3 regions of the Mesorhizobium sp. CA12 genome follow, and region 1 is predicted to be linked to each of the others. Evidence: predicted binding sites of a transcription regulator. Region 1 holds the regulator's gene; each other region holds the start of a gene.
What was found. The regulator PhoB, encoded in region 1, activates phosphate uptake and scavenging genes when phosphate is short. The targets are predictions, from matches to a motif close to TGTCATNNANCTGTCAT.

Region 1 (4,696 bases):
GTGTTGCCGCCGGGCGTCGTGAAGTCCTTGGCGCCGGCGATGTCGCCCATCTTCTTGCCGTCGGCGAGCTGCGAGGCGATCTCGGCGGCGTTCTTGCCGAGCTCGCGCGCGTCTTTCCACACCGACACGGTCTGCGTGCCGAGCGCGATGCGGTTGAGCGCCGCGTGGTCGCCGTCCTGGCCCGAGACCGGCACGGTGCCGGCCAGCCCCTGCGCCGTCAGCGCCGCGACAACGCCGCCGGCGGTGCCGTCATTGGCAGCCACGACCGCGTCGACCTTGTTGTCGTTGGCGGTCAGGAACTGCTCCATGTTCTTCTGCGCGTTGGCCGGCAGCCAGCCGTCCGTGTAGGCCTCGCCGACATTCTTGATCTTGCCGCTGTCGATGGCGTCCTTCAGGACTTCCATGGAGCCCGCGAACAGGAAGTCGGCGTTCGGATCGGAGCCCGAGCCCTTGATGAAGACATAGTTGCCTTCCGGCTTGGCCTTGAACACCTCGCGGGCCTGCATGCGCCCGACTTCCTTGTTGTCGAAGGTCAGGTAGAACACGTCCTTGTTCTCGATCAGGCGGTCATAGCCGACGACCGGGATTCCTTCATCGAGCGCCTTCTGCACTGCCGGGCCGATTGCCGAGGCATCCTGCGCCAGGATGATCAGCGCGTTGGCGCCCTGCGAGATCAGGCTTTCGACGTCGGTTAGCTGCTTGCCCGGATTGGACTGCGCGTCGGCCGAGATATACTTGTCGCCGGCGGCCTCGATGGCGGCCTTCATCGCTGCTTCGTCGGTCTTCCAGCGCTCTTCCTGGAAATTCGACCACGACACGCCGATCACCTTGTCCTTCGCCTCGGCGACGGACGCCAGCGTCAGCGACATGGCAACGCCCGCCAGAATGGCGGCTGCAAATTTCTTCATGATATCCTCCCTGCGCCCGTGCGGCGCGACCCAGACTGGCCCGAAGGCCGGCACAGAGGCTTTTTTTCGAGCCTCAAAAAAATAGTGGTCCAGCACAACAGCGCTGTCAACCGAGATTCTGATGGGTTTTGATGGGCTCAGGCATTTTTTTCGGTATCCGCAATAAATAATGACATGGCCCCTGGCTTCTGCCACAATCCCTAGCGTGTCAGCGACAGGCCATGGCATTATCACAAGGCCGCGATGACTGGGGAGGACGTGCGAAACGATGTCGGTCGGAATCCGCCATGACGATTTGCGCCGGCGCAACCGCGCCATGGTGATTTCGGCGGTACGCCGCGCCGGTCAGCCATCACGGACCGAAATTGCCGCCACCACCGGGCTCAGCCACTCGACCATTTCGGCGATCTCCGCCGACCTGATCCAGGAGGGCATTCTCACCGAAAGCAAGGCCAGCGAGCCGACGGCGTTGAAGCGCGGCCGGCCGCAGATCGGCCTGGCGCTGAACCCTGAAGCCGCCGCGGTGCTGACCGTGGTGTTGTCTCTGAACTTCCTGTCGGTCGCCGTGATCGACTATGCCGGCCAGGTTGTCGCCGAGGAGCAGCAACGCCTGGACACGCTTGTCATGCCCCGCGACGAGCTGATCGGCGAATGCGTGGCGATCGTGCGGCGCCGGCTGCAGGATCCCGACCTCGACATTGGCAGCGTCGCCCGCATCGCCATGGGCATTCAGGGCATCACCGATTCTAATGCACGCGCCATGCTCTGGTCGCCGATAACGCCGCTGACCGACATTCCTTTCGCCGACATTCTCGAGAAGGAGTTCGGCATCTCCGCCACCATGGAGAACGACTGCAACATGATGGCGGTGGCGCTGCAATGGCGCGACCCGGAGCGCTATCGTGACGACTTCATCGCCATCCTGTTGTCGCACGGCATCGGCATGGGTCTCGTGCTCAAGGGTGCGCTGTTCACCGGCACGCATTCCTCCGGCGGCGAGTTCGGCCACATGATTCACCGCCCGGGCGGGGCGCTTTGCCGCTGCGGCCGCCGCGGCTGCGTCGAGGCCTATGCCGGCAACTATGCGATCTGGCGCAGCGCCATGAAAATGAGCGAGGACGCCGAGCCGGTCGACGTCGGCGACGCCGACATGCGGGCCCTTGCCGCGAAGGCGCGCGAGAGGGACGGCCCCGAACGGGAGGCTTACCGCCGGGCCGGCGAAGCGCTTGGTTTCGGTCTCGGCAGCCTGTTCGCCCTCATCGACCCGGCGCCTGTAGCCATGGTCGGCGTCAGCGCGGCCGCCTTCGACCTGATCGAGCCGGCGCTGCGCGAGGCGATCGCCCAGACGGCCGGCGGCCAGCACTCCGAATCGATCTCCTTCGACACCGAGCCGAACGAGTTGCCGCTGATCCGCGAAGGCTGCGCCATGCGCGCGTTGACCTTCGTCGACCAGGAGATTTTCGCGCCGGGAGGCCAGGCAAGAGTGGGGACGGGAAAGAACGTGGCCTGAGGCAGCCTTGAAGAGGTCCGGGACAGCAGCAGACGCTTGAATTAGCGAAGGGAAGGCCCCGCAGCTTCGTCATTCCAGGGCGGAGCAGGAGCGAAGCTCCGTCGCGGAGACCCTGGAATCCATGCCGCTATCTCACGCGTCGAGCGCAGCGGCACAGAATTCTGGACTGTCGCAACGCATCGACATCACGGAATGGATCCTCGGGTCTGCGCTGCGTCGCTGCGCTCCTTGCTCCGCCCGTGGATGACGAAGCACAAGCGTCTCGGCTAACCGCCAATGCACGCGATCCGATGCTGGAGACACAGAACCCGTCAGCGTCTCAGCCCCTATCCCTAATCTTCCCTGATCGCGTAACCCGCCCCGCGGATGGTGCGGATGACGTCCGGCATGCGGCCATTGTTGACCGCTTTGCGCAGACGGCCGACATGGACGTCGACGGTGCGTTCGTCGATATAGATCGTCTCGCCCCAGACATTGTCGAGCAGCTGGCTGCGCGAGAACACCCGGCCGGGATGACGCATCATGAATTCCAGCAGCCGGAACTCGGTCGGGCCGAGCCTGATCTCGCTCTTCTTGCGGTAGACGCGGTGCGACTCGCGGTCGAGCACGATGTCGCCGACCTTGAGCACGCTGGACAGCACCTCCGGCTTGGCGCGGCGCAGCAGCGCCTTGACGCGCGCCATGAACTCCGGCGTCGAGAACGGCTTGACCAGATAGTCGTCGGCGCCGGTCGAGAGGCCGCGCACGCGGTCGCTTTCTTCGCCCCGCGCGGTCAGCATGATGATCGGCAGCCGCTCGGTCTCGGGCCGCATCCTGAGGCGCCGGCAGAGCTCGATGCCGGAAACCGCCGGCACCATCCAGTCGAGCACGAGCAGGTCGGGAACGTTTTCCTGAAGGCGGATTTCGGCCTCGTCGCCGCGGGTCACCACTTCGACCTGGTAACCCTCGGATTCGAGATTGTAGCGGAGCAGCACCCCAAGCGGCTCCTCGTCCTCCACCACCATGATGCGTGGCGCGATCATTGGCAGGTACCCTTCGTCAGGCCGCCGGCGCCGACATTGTCGTCTCGTCCTGCTTGGGACGATTCGCGGGCAATTGCGTGCCGGTCAGCACATAATAGGCGTTCTCGGCGATGTTGGTCACATGGTCGCCGATCCGCTCGAGATTCTTGGCGCAGAACAGAAGATGCGTGCAGGCGGTGATGTTGCGCGGGTCTTCCATCATGTAGGTCAGGAGCTCCCGGAAGACGGATGTGTATTTGACGTCGATGCGCTCGTCGTCGTTGCGAAGCTTGGCCAGCGCCGTGGCGTCGCCCACCGTATATTCCTGGATCACGGCCTGGACCTGGATCAGCACCAGCTGCGCCATGGAATCGATCGAATGCGTGAGGTCGCGCGGCGCGGCGCTGACGCCGACCGAGCCGACGCGCTTGGCGATGTTCTTGGCGAGGTCGCCGATGCGTTCGAGGTCGCCCGCCATGCGGATCGAGCCAACCACATTGCGCAGGTCGTCGGCCATCGGCTGGCGCTTGGCGATCAGCGTGATGGCGCGGTCGTCGAGCTCGCGCTGGCGCGCGTCCATGATGGCATCGTCGGAAACGACGCGCTGCGCCATGGCATTGTCGGTCTCAAGCAGAGCCTTGGTCGAAGCGCCGACCATCGAGCTGGCGAGATCGCCCATGTCGTTGATGAGCCGGCTGATCTGCCTCAGATCCTCGTCGAAGGAAGCGACGGTATGTTCGGCCATGATGATGTCCTCGTATGAGCTCAGCCGAAGCGGCCGGTGATGTAGTCCTGCGTGCGCTTTTCGCGGGGCGAGGTGAAGATCTTCTCGGTCCGGTCGAACTCCACCAGCTCGCCCAGATACATGAACGCCGTCTGCCGCGACACGCGCGCCGCCTGCTGCATGTTGTGGGTGACGATGACGATCGTGTAGTCGGCCTGCAGCTCGTCGATCAGTTCCTCGATCTTGGCGGTCGACAGCGGATCGAGCGCCGAGGCCGGCTCGTCGAGCAGGATGACCTCGGGCTTCACAGCAACGGTACGGGCGATGCACAGGCGCTGCTGCTGGCCGCCCGAGAGGCTGAGGCCGCTGGCGTTGAGCTTGTCCTTGACCTCGTTCCAGAGTGCTGCGCGCTTCAGCGCCTGCTCGACGCGGCTGTCCATCTCGGCCTTGCTGATCTTCTCATAGAGCCTGACGCCGAAAGCGATGTTCTCGTAGATCGACATCGGGAACGGCGTCGGCTTCTGAAACACCATGCCGATCTTGGTCCTGAGCA
Region 2 (4,696 bases), on a different contig from region 1:
TGCTGCGCGCCATTGACAATCACCACAAGCGCATCAACCACGTCCATGTGAAGGATGTTCGCATGGGCGTGATCGACAGGCTCGACCGCACGAAACAGTCCTTCCTCGACGCCGTGGCGCTCGGCGCCTTCACCGTGCCGGGCGACGGCTCACTCGACTTCGGGGCGATTGTCCAGCGGTTCGCCGATCATGGCTATGAAGGCTGGTTCGTGGTCGAGGCCGAGCAGGATCCGAAGAAGAACCCGCCGCTCAAGATGGCCCAGGTCGGCCACAAGGAACTTATGCGGGTGATGACGGCCGCCGGCTATACGGTCGAGACGCAGGGTTTTCCGGCCTGAGCAGTGGATTAGTCGGGGCGCCCGGTTTATCCGTTGTGCTTTGGGCAAATCCTGGATTGGCGCGATGAAAGACTATGAGCATCCCTTCTTCCGGCCGCTGTGGCGCCGTATCGCGGTCGTCGCGGTCTGCCTGGTCTGGTCGGTGATCGAATTCGCGTCCGGCACGCCGTTCTGGGGCGTCATCGCGCTGGGCTTCGCCGGCTATGCCGTGTGGCAGTTTTTCTACCTCTATAAGCCGATTGAGGAGAACAAGGCCGAACCCGGACCGAAGGAGTGACTAATCCATGGCTCAGAAGCGTCTACGGATCGGATACTGCGTGCATGGCGGATCGCATGCGTTGGCGATTAGCCGAAACGCCCCTCGCTTCGTCATCCACGGGCGAAGCAAGGAGCGCAGCGACGTAGCGCAGACCCTAGGATCCATTCCGTGACTTCGAAGCAGCCGCTGCGGTACAGAATTCTGCTCCGCAGCGCCCTTCGATTGAGGTAACCGGCATGGATTCTAGGGTCTCCGCGACGGAGCTGCGCTCCTGCTTCGCCCTAGAATGACGAAGTTTGGAGGCCTCGGCCAATCTCGAAGGTTGTGCTGGTTCTGTCAGCCGGCAAGATCCTTGATCCGCAACCAACGAAGGCCAACGGAATAGGAGAGACAAAAATGTCGAAACTGCTCGTCAAGCCCGACAAGGGCCACGGCCATGTCGCTCACGTCACGCCGCAAAGCGCCGGCTGGACCTATGTCGGTTTCGACCTGCATCGGCTTCGTCCGGGCGAGACGGTGTCCGGCAAAACCGGCGAGCGCGAGGTCTGCCTGGTGTTCGTCACCGGCAAGGGCAAAGCGTCGGCCGGCGGCAAGGATCTCGGCCTGCTCGGCGAGCGCATGTCGCCCTTCGAAGGCAAGCCGTGGTCGGTCTATGTGCCGCAAGGCGCCGACTGGTCGGTGACCGCCGATACCGAGCTGGAACTCGCCGTCTGCTCGGCGCCCGGCTTAAGCGGCGGCCTGCCGGTGCGCGTCATCGGACCTGACGATCTCGGCCAGGAGGTGCGCGGCAAGGGCACCAACACGCGCTACGTCACCAACATCCTGCCCGAGGGCAAGCCGGCTGATTCGCTGCTGGTGGTCGAGGTGATTACGCCCGGCGGCCACACGTCGAGCTACCCGCCGCACAAGCACGACCAGGACAATCTGCCGGCCGAGTCCTATCTCGAGGAGACCTATTACCACCGGCTCAACCCGCCGCAGGGCTTTGCCTTCCAACGCGTCTACACCGATGCCGACCGCAACGGCGTGCGCGAGCTGGACGAGGCGATGGCGATCGAGGACGGCGATGTCGTGCTGGTGCCCAAGGGCTATCATCCCTGCGCGGCCTGCCACGGCTACGATCTTTATTACCTCAACGTCATGGCCGGACCGAAGCGGACGTGGAAATTCCACAACGCGGCCGAGCATGAATGGCTGATCAAGGCCTGATCGGCACGCCGGCAAAGCCGTTGGTCCAGCCCGGAAAAATCGTCGGCTAACGAGCTCCGTGCTGGACTTGCCTTCGAAAACCCACGAAAGCTTCGTCAATCCGTCATGGAAATCACCTATGGCAGCGGTTCCGGTGCATGTCGCCGCAAGCGCTCCGGCGTTTTTGGGTCCCGACTTGCCAAGACAATGACTTGAAGCGCGTCGCATATTCCTTTGGGGCGCGCAGCGCGCTTGACGAGGAACGCCCATGCGCTACGCGATCTACTACACCCCGGGGCAGAACGAGAAGCTGGCGCGCATTGCCGCCAACTGGCTGGGCCGCGACCCGTTTGGCGCGGCGACGCGGCCGGTCGAGGCCGTAGGCGATCTGTCGGCCGCGGAAGTCGCTTTCCATACTGCCTCTGCCCGGCGCTACGGATTCCACGCGACGCTGAAAGCGCCGTTCCGGTTGGCGCCGAACGAGACGGAAGCTTCGCTGCGCGCCGCGCTCGACGCTTTCGCCGAGGCGACGCCGCCTGTGATCATCCCGCGTCTCGTCGTCGGCCAGATCGACGGCTTTTTCGCGCTGGTGCCGGAAGCGCAGTTCGCGCCACTCAACGATTTCGCCGGCGAGGTGGTGCGCGCCTTCGATCCGTTCCGCGCGCCGCTGACGGAGGCCGAGATCGAGCGCCGCAGTCCCGATGCGCTGAAGCCGGACGAGTTCCGCAACCTCTGCCAATGGGGTTATCCTTACGTCTTCGACACGTTCCGCTTCCACATGACGCTGTCGGGGCGGGTCGGGCCACAGGAAAGCCCACGTCTTCGTGCAGCGATCGACGGCCTGTTCGCCGATGTGCTGCGGCAGCCGGTGCCGGTGGATGCGCTGACATTGTTCGTCGAAAGCGAGCCCGGCGCCCCGTTCATGGTGCTTTCCCATCATACGCTTGGCCGTAGCCCCGCCCGCAAAACAGCTTGATTGATATAGGACCGCCCGAGATGACCGCCGAAACCGTTCTCACCAATGCCCGCATCGTGCTGCCCGATGAAATCGTCGAGGGCTCGCTGTTGTTGCGCGACGGCCTGATTGCCGCCGTCGAGCCGGGGGCTGCCCGCGCCGGCGAGGACATGGGCGGCGACTACATCATCCCAGGTCTTGTCGAGCTGCACACCGATCACCTCGAAGGCCACTACGCGCCGCGCCCGAAAGTGCGCTGGAACCCGATCGCCGCCGTGCTTGCCCATGACGCCCAGGTGGCGACCGCCGGCATCACGACGGTGCTCGACGCCTTGCGCGTCGGCATGGACGAGGATGCCGACCTGAAATCCGAGGACGTTCGCAAGCTGGCCGACGCGATCGAGGACAGCGTGCGCCAGGATCGGCTCAGGGCCGACCATTTCATCCACCTGCGTTGCGAGGTCTCGGCGCCGGACTGCCTCGAGGCTTTCGCTAATTTCGAGACCGACGAGCGGGTTAAGCTCGCCTCGCTGATGGACCACGCGCCCGGACAGCGCCAGTTCGTCAACCTCGAGACCTATGCCTACTACTACCAGCGCAAACTGAAGCTGACGGACCGCGACTTCCAGAAATTCTGCGAGAAGCGGATGGCCGAATCGGCCCGCAATTCCGGTCCGAACCGCGTCTTCATCTCGGCCGCCTGCCGGGAGCGCGGCATCGTGCTGGCGAGCCATGACGACGCGACCGCCGGCCATGTCGACGAAGCGATCGAGCAGGGCGTGCGCGTCGCCGAGTTCCCGACGACGCAAGAGGCGGCCAAGGCCTCGAAGGCGGCGGGCCTCGGCGTGCTGATGGGCGCGCCGAACGTCATGCGCGGCGCCTCGCATTCCGGCAATGTCTCGGCGCGCACGCTCGCCGCCGACGGCCTGCTCGACATCCTTTCATCCGACTACATCCCCTTCAGCCTGATCCAGTCGGCCTTCTTCCTCGGCGATGTCGTCGACGGCATCTCGCTGCCGCAGGCGGTCGCCATGGTCTCGAAGAACCCGGCCGAAGCGATCGGCCTCGCCGACCGCGGCGTCGTCGAGCCCGGCCGCCGGGCCGACCTGGTGCGGGTGCGCGTGGACGACCATGTGCCGGTCGTGCGCACCGTGTGGCGTCAGGGCGGCCGGGTCGCATGATGGTCTCGGCCCTCATCGAGCGCGAGCTGGCCGACAGCCTGCCGATTCGCAACGGCGTCTTCGTCGCGGTGGTCGGCCCGAGCGGCGCCGGCAAGGACACGCTGATCGGCTACGCCAAGGCGCGCTTTGCCGGCGAGACGCGGCTGGAATTCGTGCGCCGTGTCATCACCAGGCCGAGCGACACGGCAAGCGAGGACCACGACACGCTGGCCGATGCCGCCTTTGCCGAGGCGGAGGCGGACGGCGCCTTCTCGCTGTGCTGGGACGCGCACGGCCTGCGCTATGGCCTGCCGGCCGATGTCGACTGGGCCGTGGCCAACGGTCATGTAGCCGTGGCGAATGTCTCCCGATCGGTCATCCCGGCGCTGCGCGAGCGCTACGCCAATCTGGCTGTGGTCGAGATCACCGCCACGCCGGAGATCCTCGCCGAGCGGCTGGCGGCGCGCGGCCGTGAATCGCGCGGCGAAGTGCTTGCCCGCCTGGCGCGCAGCGCCAATGTCAAGCTGACGGGACCGGATGTGACCTCGATCGACAACAGCGGCGACAAGGAAATCGCCGGCGAACGCTTCGCCGAGGTGCTGCGCAAGGCGATGGCGTTCTCGGATCTGTCGGACATGATCTAGCGCTTTCCCTTCTCCCCCTGTGGGAGAAGGTGGATCGGCGCGAAGCGCCGAGACGGATGAGGGGTGCTCCAGCTTGGCGGTGGCTTTCGCCTGGCAGCACCGTTGTGCCCAAACGCCAGCGCCTCGCTCCGTCCAGCACCCCTCATCCGGCC
Region 3 (4,696 bases), on a different contig from region 1:
CGCGAGAACTGATCGCATCGGGCAAAGGTCACGAGGACCGCGACGCCGCTGGGCATCGCTACGAACGCGAATGGCGTCGGCAATTCTCGACCCGTCTGCGTGCCGCGGCCTTGATTGCCAAAATAGCGCTTGGGCCAGGTGGCGCGTCGGCCATGCGCGCCGTGATCAAGAATTTTCCGGCCGCTTTGACGCTTGGCGCTCGGCTGAGTGGAAAGGTCCAGCCCGTTCCAGGCTTTTGACGTCTAGCGCGTTCACCGTTCACGGAAACGGCGAAACGCCCTATCTCCTTGTTTGTTACGCAATTTCGGACGGAAAACCGCTCACACTTTTCCTGGAATTGCTCTAAATCGCAGCGACAAAACCTTTCCAAGGCCCGGCATCGAAACATCGTTTCGCGCCGGGATAGCTGTGATCGGCTGTGACCGCCGGTCAGCTCAGCTTGTATGCGCGACCAGCCTGTTCACCGTCTCGGGGAAGAAATCGGGCGCCGAGAGCCGCTTGCCGAACATCATGTCGTATTGGATGAGCCGGAAATCGTTGATCTTCGGATCGATCTGCTTCTGCCTCGCCCAATCCGGCGTTGCTTCGCCCACGGGCGACAGGAGCAGGTTGCGGTCGACCACCCGGTAGTGTTCGCGCAGCGCGCCGAGGAAGCCGGTGTAATAGGGGTGGCTGATGCCTGCCGTGGTCAGGATATGATAGGGCAGGAAGGCCGGGCTCACCGAGCCGATGTTCTCGACCGGACCGGAGCGGTTCGACCAGATAACCAAAGGCGTATCGTGGTGTTCGAGCGCGGCGACCGCCGGCTCCTTGCGCGGCGCGACATTGTCCTTGAGGAAGCCGGTCTCGACATAGACGGGTCCGAGCGGCGGCAGATGGTCGCCGAAGAAGGCGATGATGGTCGGCCGCTGGCGGGCCTTCGCCCAGTCGATCAGGCGCTGCAGGCCGCGGTCGGCGTCGGCCGACCCCTCGGCATAGGAAAGCAGCGATTCCCGCGCCCAGGAACTGATCGGCGCGTCGATCGAATGCGTCGGGTTGTAGTAGCGGTAGGGCTCGTAAGGACCGTGGTTCTGCAGGCTGACGGCGAACAGGAACACCGGATCGTCGCTGGTGTCGGCCTCGCGGATGATCTCGTCGGTCATCGCCGCGTCGGAAGCCAGCGGCCCGCGCTTTTCCATCGGCGGCAGCGTCTCTTCGGAGCGGAAGTCGTTGAAGCCGAAATCGGCATAGACGGCGCCGCGGTTCCAGAACCAGTTGGTGCCGGGATGGATGGCGCGCGCCCGGTAACCCTGGCTCTTCAGGAAGGTCGCCAGCGACGGGGTCGGGGTGCGCACATATTGCTGATAGGGGATCGAGCCGGCCGGCAGGAAGGCGTTGGAAAAGCCGGTCAGCGCCTCGAACTCGATATTGGCGGTCATGCCGCCGAACTCGGGCGAGAACATCGAGCCGGAGCGCAACGCCCTGACCGTCGGGATCGGGTCGGGCTTGATGGTGACGCCGGGCAGGTGCGTCGGATCCCAGAAGGATTCGCTCATCACCACCACGATATCCGGCTTCTCGTCCGGCATGGAAGCGGCGACGTCGGGGCGCTGGATCGCGGCCATCGTCTTCTCGGAATAGCCGGGCGGCGCCGCGACATGCGCCATCGGCACGTTCATCGCGAAGGCCAGCGCAAAGCCGTTGGAGGCGTAGTTCTCCTTCTGGTCCCACATGATCGGGATGATCTGCAGCCGGTCGCGCGTCCACGAGAAGGTGGCGTAGTCCATGATCGAGACGAAGAAGGCGAGCAGCGGCACGGCAAGCGCCAGCCGCGCCAGGCGGCCCTTGCGGCTGAGGATGGGTACTCGCCGGCGCCAGGTCCGCCAGCCGTAGACGAGCAGCGTCAGACCGCCGACGATGCCGACCGCCAGCATGACGGCCGTCCACGGGCGCTCGCGCACCAGGAGCGGCATCAGCGCCATGATCTGGCGGGCGAACAGGAAATCCGTGGGATAGAGCGGGTCGCCGAGGTAACGCGATTTCTGGTGGCCGACAAAGGCCAGCGCCAGCGTCAGCGGCGCCACGATCATCAGGCTCTGGTGGCTTCGGCCGAGTATGGCGTCCAGCCCGAGCAGCACCAGGGCGAAGACGATGATGGTGGTCCAGCCGGGCTTGAAGGGCTGCATGAAGAAATCGACTGTGCCGAAGAAATCGCCGCGTACGATCAGCTCGATCGCGAAGACGAGCAGGGCTGAGGCAAGAAGCGTCGACAGGCCGTAGCGTACGGTCGGCCAGGCTCGTCCCGGCAGATAGCCGGTGGACGGATCGTCTTCCAAAAATTGCGGCGCGGGTTTGGCCGCGCCTTTCCTGATCCTTGCCACTTTGCTTCCCCGGCCCTTGTCACGCGTCTTCCACTCGCGTCACGCCACTGTCATCGAAATGTCACGCAAAGCTAGCGCCTGTGGCGGAAATAAGAAGAGCCAGCAAACTAAACGTGAGCGGTTTTCATCAGGTGTGATCAAGTAAAAGGCCTTTTGGAACAGGCAGTCAGCAGGATTTCCGACCGAAATGCAGGCCGAAGAGACGCCTGCGGGCTTGACTTGGCTGTCCGCCTTGCGCCAGAGGCAGACAAAACCAGCCTCTGGAGAGACCTCAAAATGGCCGTCGCATTCACCTTTCCGGGACAGGGCAGCCAGGCCGTCGGCATGGGCAAGGACCTCGCCGATGCATTCCCCGAAGCGCGTCGCGTCTTCGAGGAAGTGGACGCAGCGCTCGGCGAAAAACTGTCGAAACTCATCTGGGAAGGGCCGGAAGAGACGCTGACGCTGACCGCCAATGCCCAGCCGGCGCTGATGGCGGTGTCGCTGGCGGCGATGCGCGCGCTCGAAGCGCGCGGCTTCTCGCTGAAGGACAAGGTGGCTTATGTCGCCGGCCATTCGCTTGGTGAATATTCCGCGCTTGCTGCGGCCGGCTTCGTTTCGGTCGGCGACGCGGCGCGGCTGCTTCGGACCCGCGGCAACGCCATGCAGGCGGCGGTGCCGGCCGGCGAGGGTGCCATGGCCGCGATCATCGGGCTGGAACAGGCCGACGTCGAGGCCGCTTGCGCCGAGGCAGCTCGCGAGGTCGGCAACGGCTCCGTCTGCCAGGTCGCCAACGACAATGGCGGCGGCCAGCTGGTGATCTCCGGCGCCAGGCCGGCGGTCGAGCTGGCGGCGAAGCTGTGCACCGAAAAAGGCGCCAAGCGGGCGCTGATGCTGCAGGTTTCCGCCCCCTTTCATTCGGCGCTGATGACGCCTGCCGCCGACATAATGCGCGAGGCGCTGGCCGGTGTCGCGAAATCCGCGCCGGTGGTTCCGATCGTCTCGAACGTCACCGTAACCCCGACCAGCGACCCCGATGAGATCGTCCGCCGCCTGGTCGAGCAGGTGGTCGCCCGCGTACGTTGGCGAGAGACGGTGGAATGGTTTGGCGCCAACGGCGTCGCGAGCCTCTATGAAGTCGGCGCAGGCAAGGTGCTGTCGGGCCTGGCGCGCCGCATCAACCGCGACATCGCCACCGGCGCCGTGGGCACGGCGGCGGAAGTCGAGGCCGCGCTGGCGGCTTTGGGGTGAGGCCCCGTTTTCGTCATTCTAGGGCGGAGCAAGGAGCGAAGCGACGCAGCGCAGACCCTAGAATCCATGCCGTGACTTGGAAGTGCCGCCGCGGTGCAGAATTCTGCTCCGTTGCATCCTTCGGCCAATGTCACGGCATGGATCCTCGGGTCTACGCGTCCGCTTCGCTCCCGCTCCGCCCGTGGATGACGACGGGAAGGAGGCCTTCGCCAAGTCCGATGCTTGTCTAGCGTGACTTGGACGATATGACGTATACGGAGCGCGACTGCTTGCAGCCGTCTGGAAAAATGAGGTTGAAGATATGTTCGAACTGACCGGCCGCAAGGCGCTCGTCACCGGCGCATCGGGGGGCATCGGCGAGGCGATCGCCAGGGTGCTGCACAGCCAGGGCGCGATCGTCGGCCTGCACGGCACCCGTGTGGAGAAGCTGGAAGCCTTGGCGGGCGAATTGGGCGACCGCGTAAAACTGTTTCCGGCGGACCTGACGAACCGCGACGCGGTCAAGGCGCTCGGCCAGAAAGCGGAGGCCGATCTCGAGGGCGTCGACATCCTGGTCAACAATGCCGGCATCACCAAGGACGGCCTGTTCGTGCGCATGTCGGACGCCGACTGGGATTCGGTGATCGAGGTCAACCTCACCGCTGTGTTCCGGCTGACCCGCGAACTGACCCATCCGATGATGCGCCGCCGCCATGGCCGCATCATCAACATCACCTCGGTGGTCGGCGTCACCGGCAATCCCGGCCAGACCAACTACTGCGCCTCCAAGGCAGGCATGATCGGCTTTTCCAAGTCGCTGGCGCAGGAGATCGCCACCCGCAACATCACCGTCAACTGCGTCGCCCCGGGCTTCATCGAATCGGCCATGACCGACAAGCTCAACGACAAGCAGAAAGAGACGATCATGGCCGCGATCCCGACCCGGCGCATGGGCACCAGCGTTGAAGTGGCGTCCGCCGTCGCTTATCTCGCCTCCAATGAGGCGGCCTATGTCACCGGCCAGACCATTCACGTCAACGGCGGCATGGCAATGATCTGAGGCAGGGCGGGCGCCTGTGAAAACAGCCATTTCGGCTTGGACGCCCGTCATTTTTCGTGTAATGCGG

Region 2: a site for PhoB is predicted at 1,897-1,913, ahead of LB520_RS23225 (DUF1045 domain-containing protein). Genes of this name have one in related genera too.
Region 3: a site for PhoB is predicted at 2,409-2,425, ahead of LB520_RS17380 (LTA synthase family protein). Genes of this name have one in related genera too.

What each region holds. Positions count from the first base shown of each region.
Region 1 covers NZ_JAIUHT010000003.1:172,173-176,868, forward strand. Annotated here, with positions in the region: gene xylF (D-xylose ABC transporter substrate-binding protein) at 1-908, opposite strand, end outside; gene LB520_RS07310 (ROK family protein) at 1,177-2,418, shown strand; gene phoB (phosphate regulon transcriptional regulator PhoB) at 2,751-3,440, opposite strand; gene phoU (phosphate signaling complex protein PhoU) at 3,457-4,164, opposite strand; gene pstB (phosphate ABC transporter ATP-binding protein PstB) at 4,185-4,696, opposite strand, start outside.
Region 2 covers NZ_JAIUHT010000016.1:38,734-43,429, forward strand. Annotated here, with positions in the region: gene iolE (myo-inosose-2 dehydratase) at 1-338, shown strand, start outside; gene LB520_RS23215 (DUF3329 domain-containing protein) at 403-615, shown strand; gene iolB (5-deoxy-glucuronate isomerase) at 994-1,806, shown strand; gene LB520_RS23225 (DUF1045 domain-containing protein) at 2,054-2,761, shown strand; gene LB520_RS23230 (alpha-D-ribose 1-methylphosphonate 5-triphosphate diphosphatase) at 2,782-3,921, shown strand; gene phnN (phosphonate metabolism protein/1,5-bisphosphokinase (PRPP-forming) PhnN) at 3,918-4,544, shown strand.
Region 3 covers NZ_JAIUHT010000010.1:13,860-18,555, forward strand. Annotated here, with positions in the region: gene LB520_RS17375 (NAD(P)/FAD-dependent oxidoreductase) at 1-239, shown strand, start outside; gene LB520_RS17380 (LTA synthase family protein) at 435-2,360, opposite strand; gene fabD (ACP S-malonyltransferase) at 2,637-3,590, shown strand; gene fabG (3-oxoacyl-[acyl-carrier-protein] reductase) at 3,892-4,629, shown strand.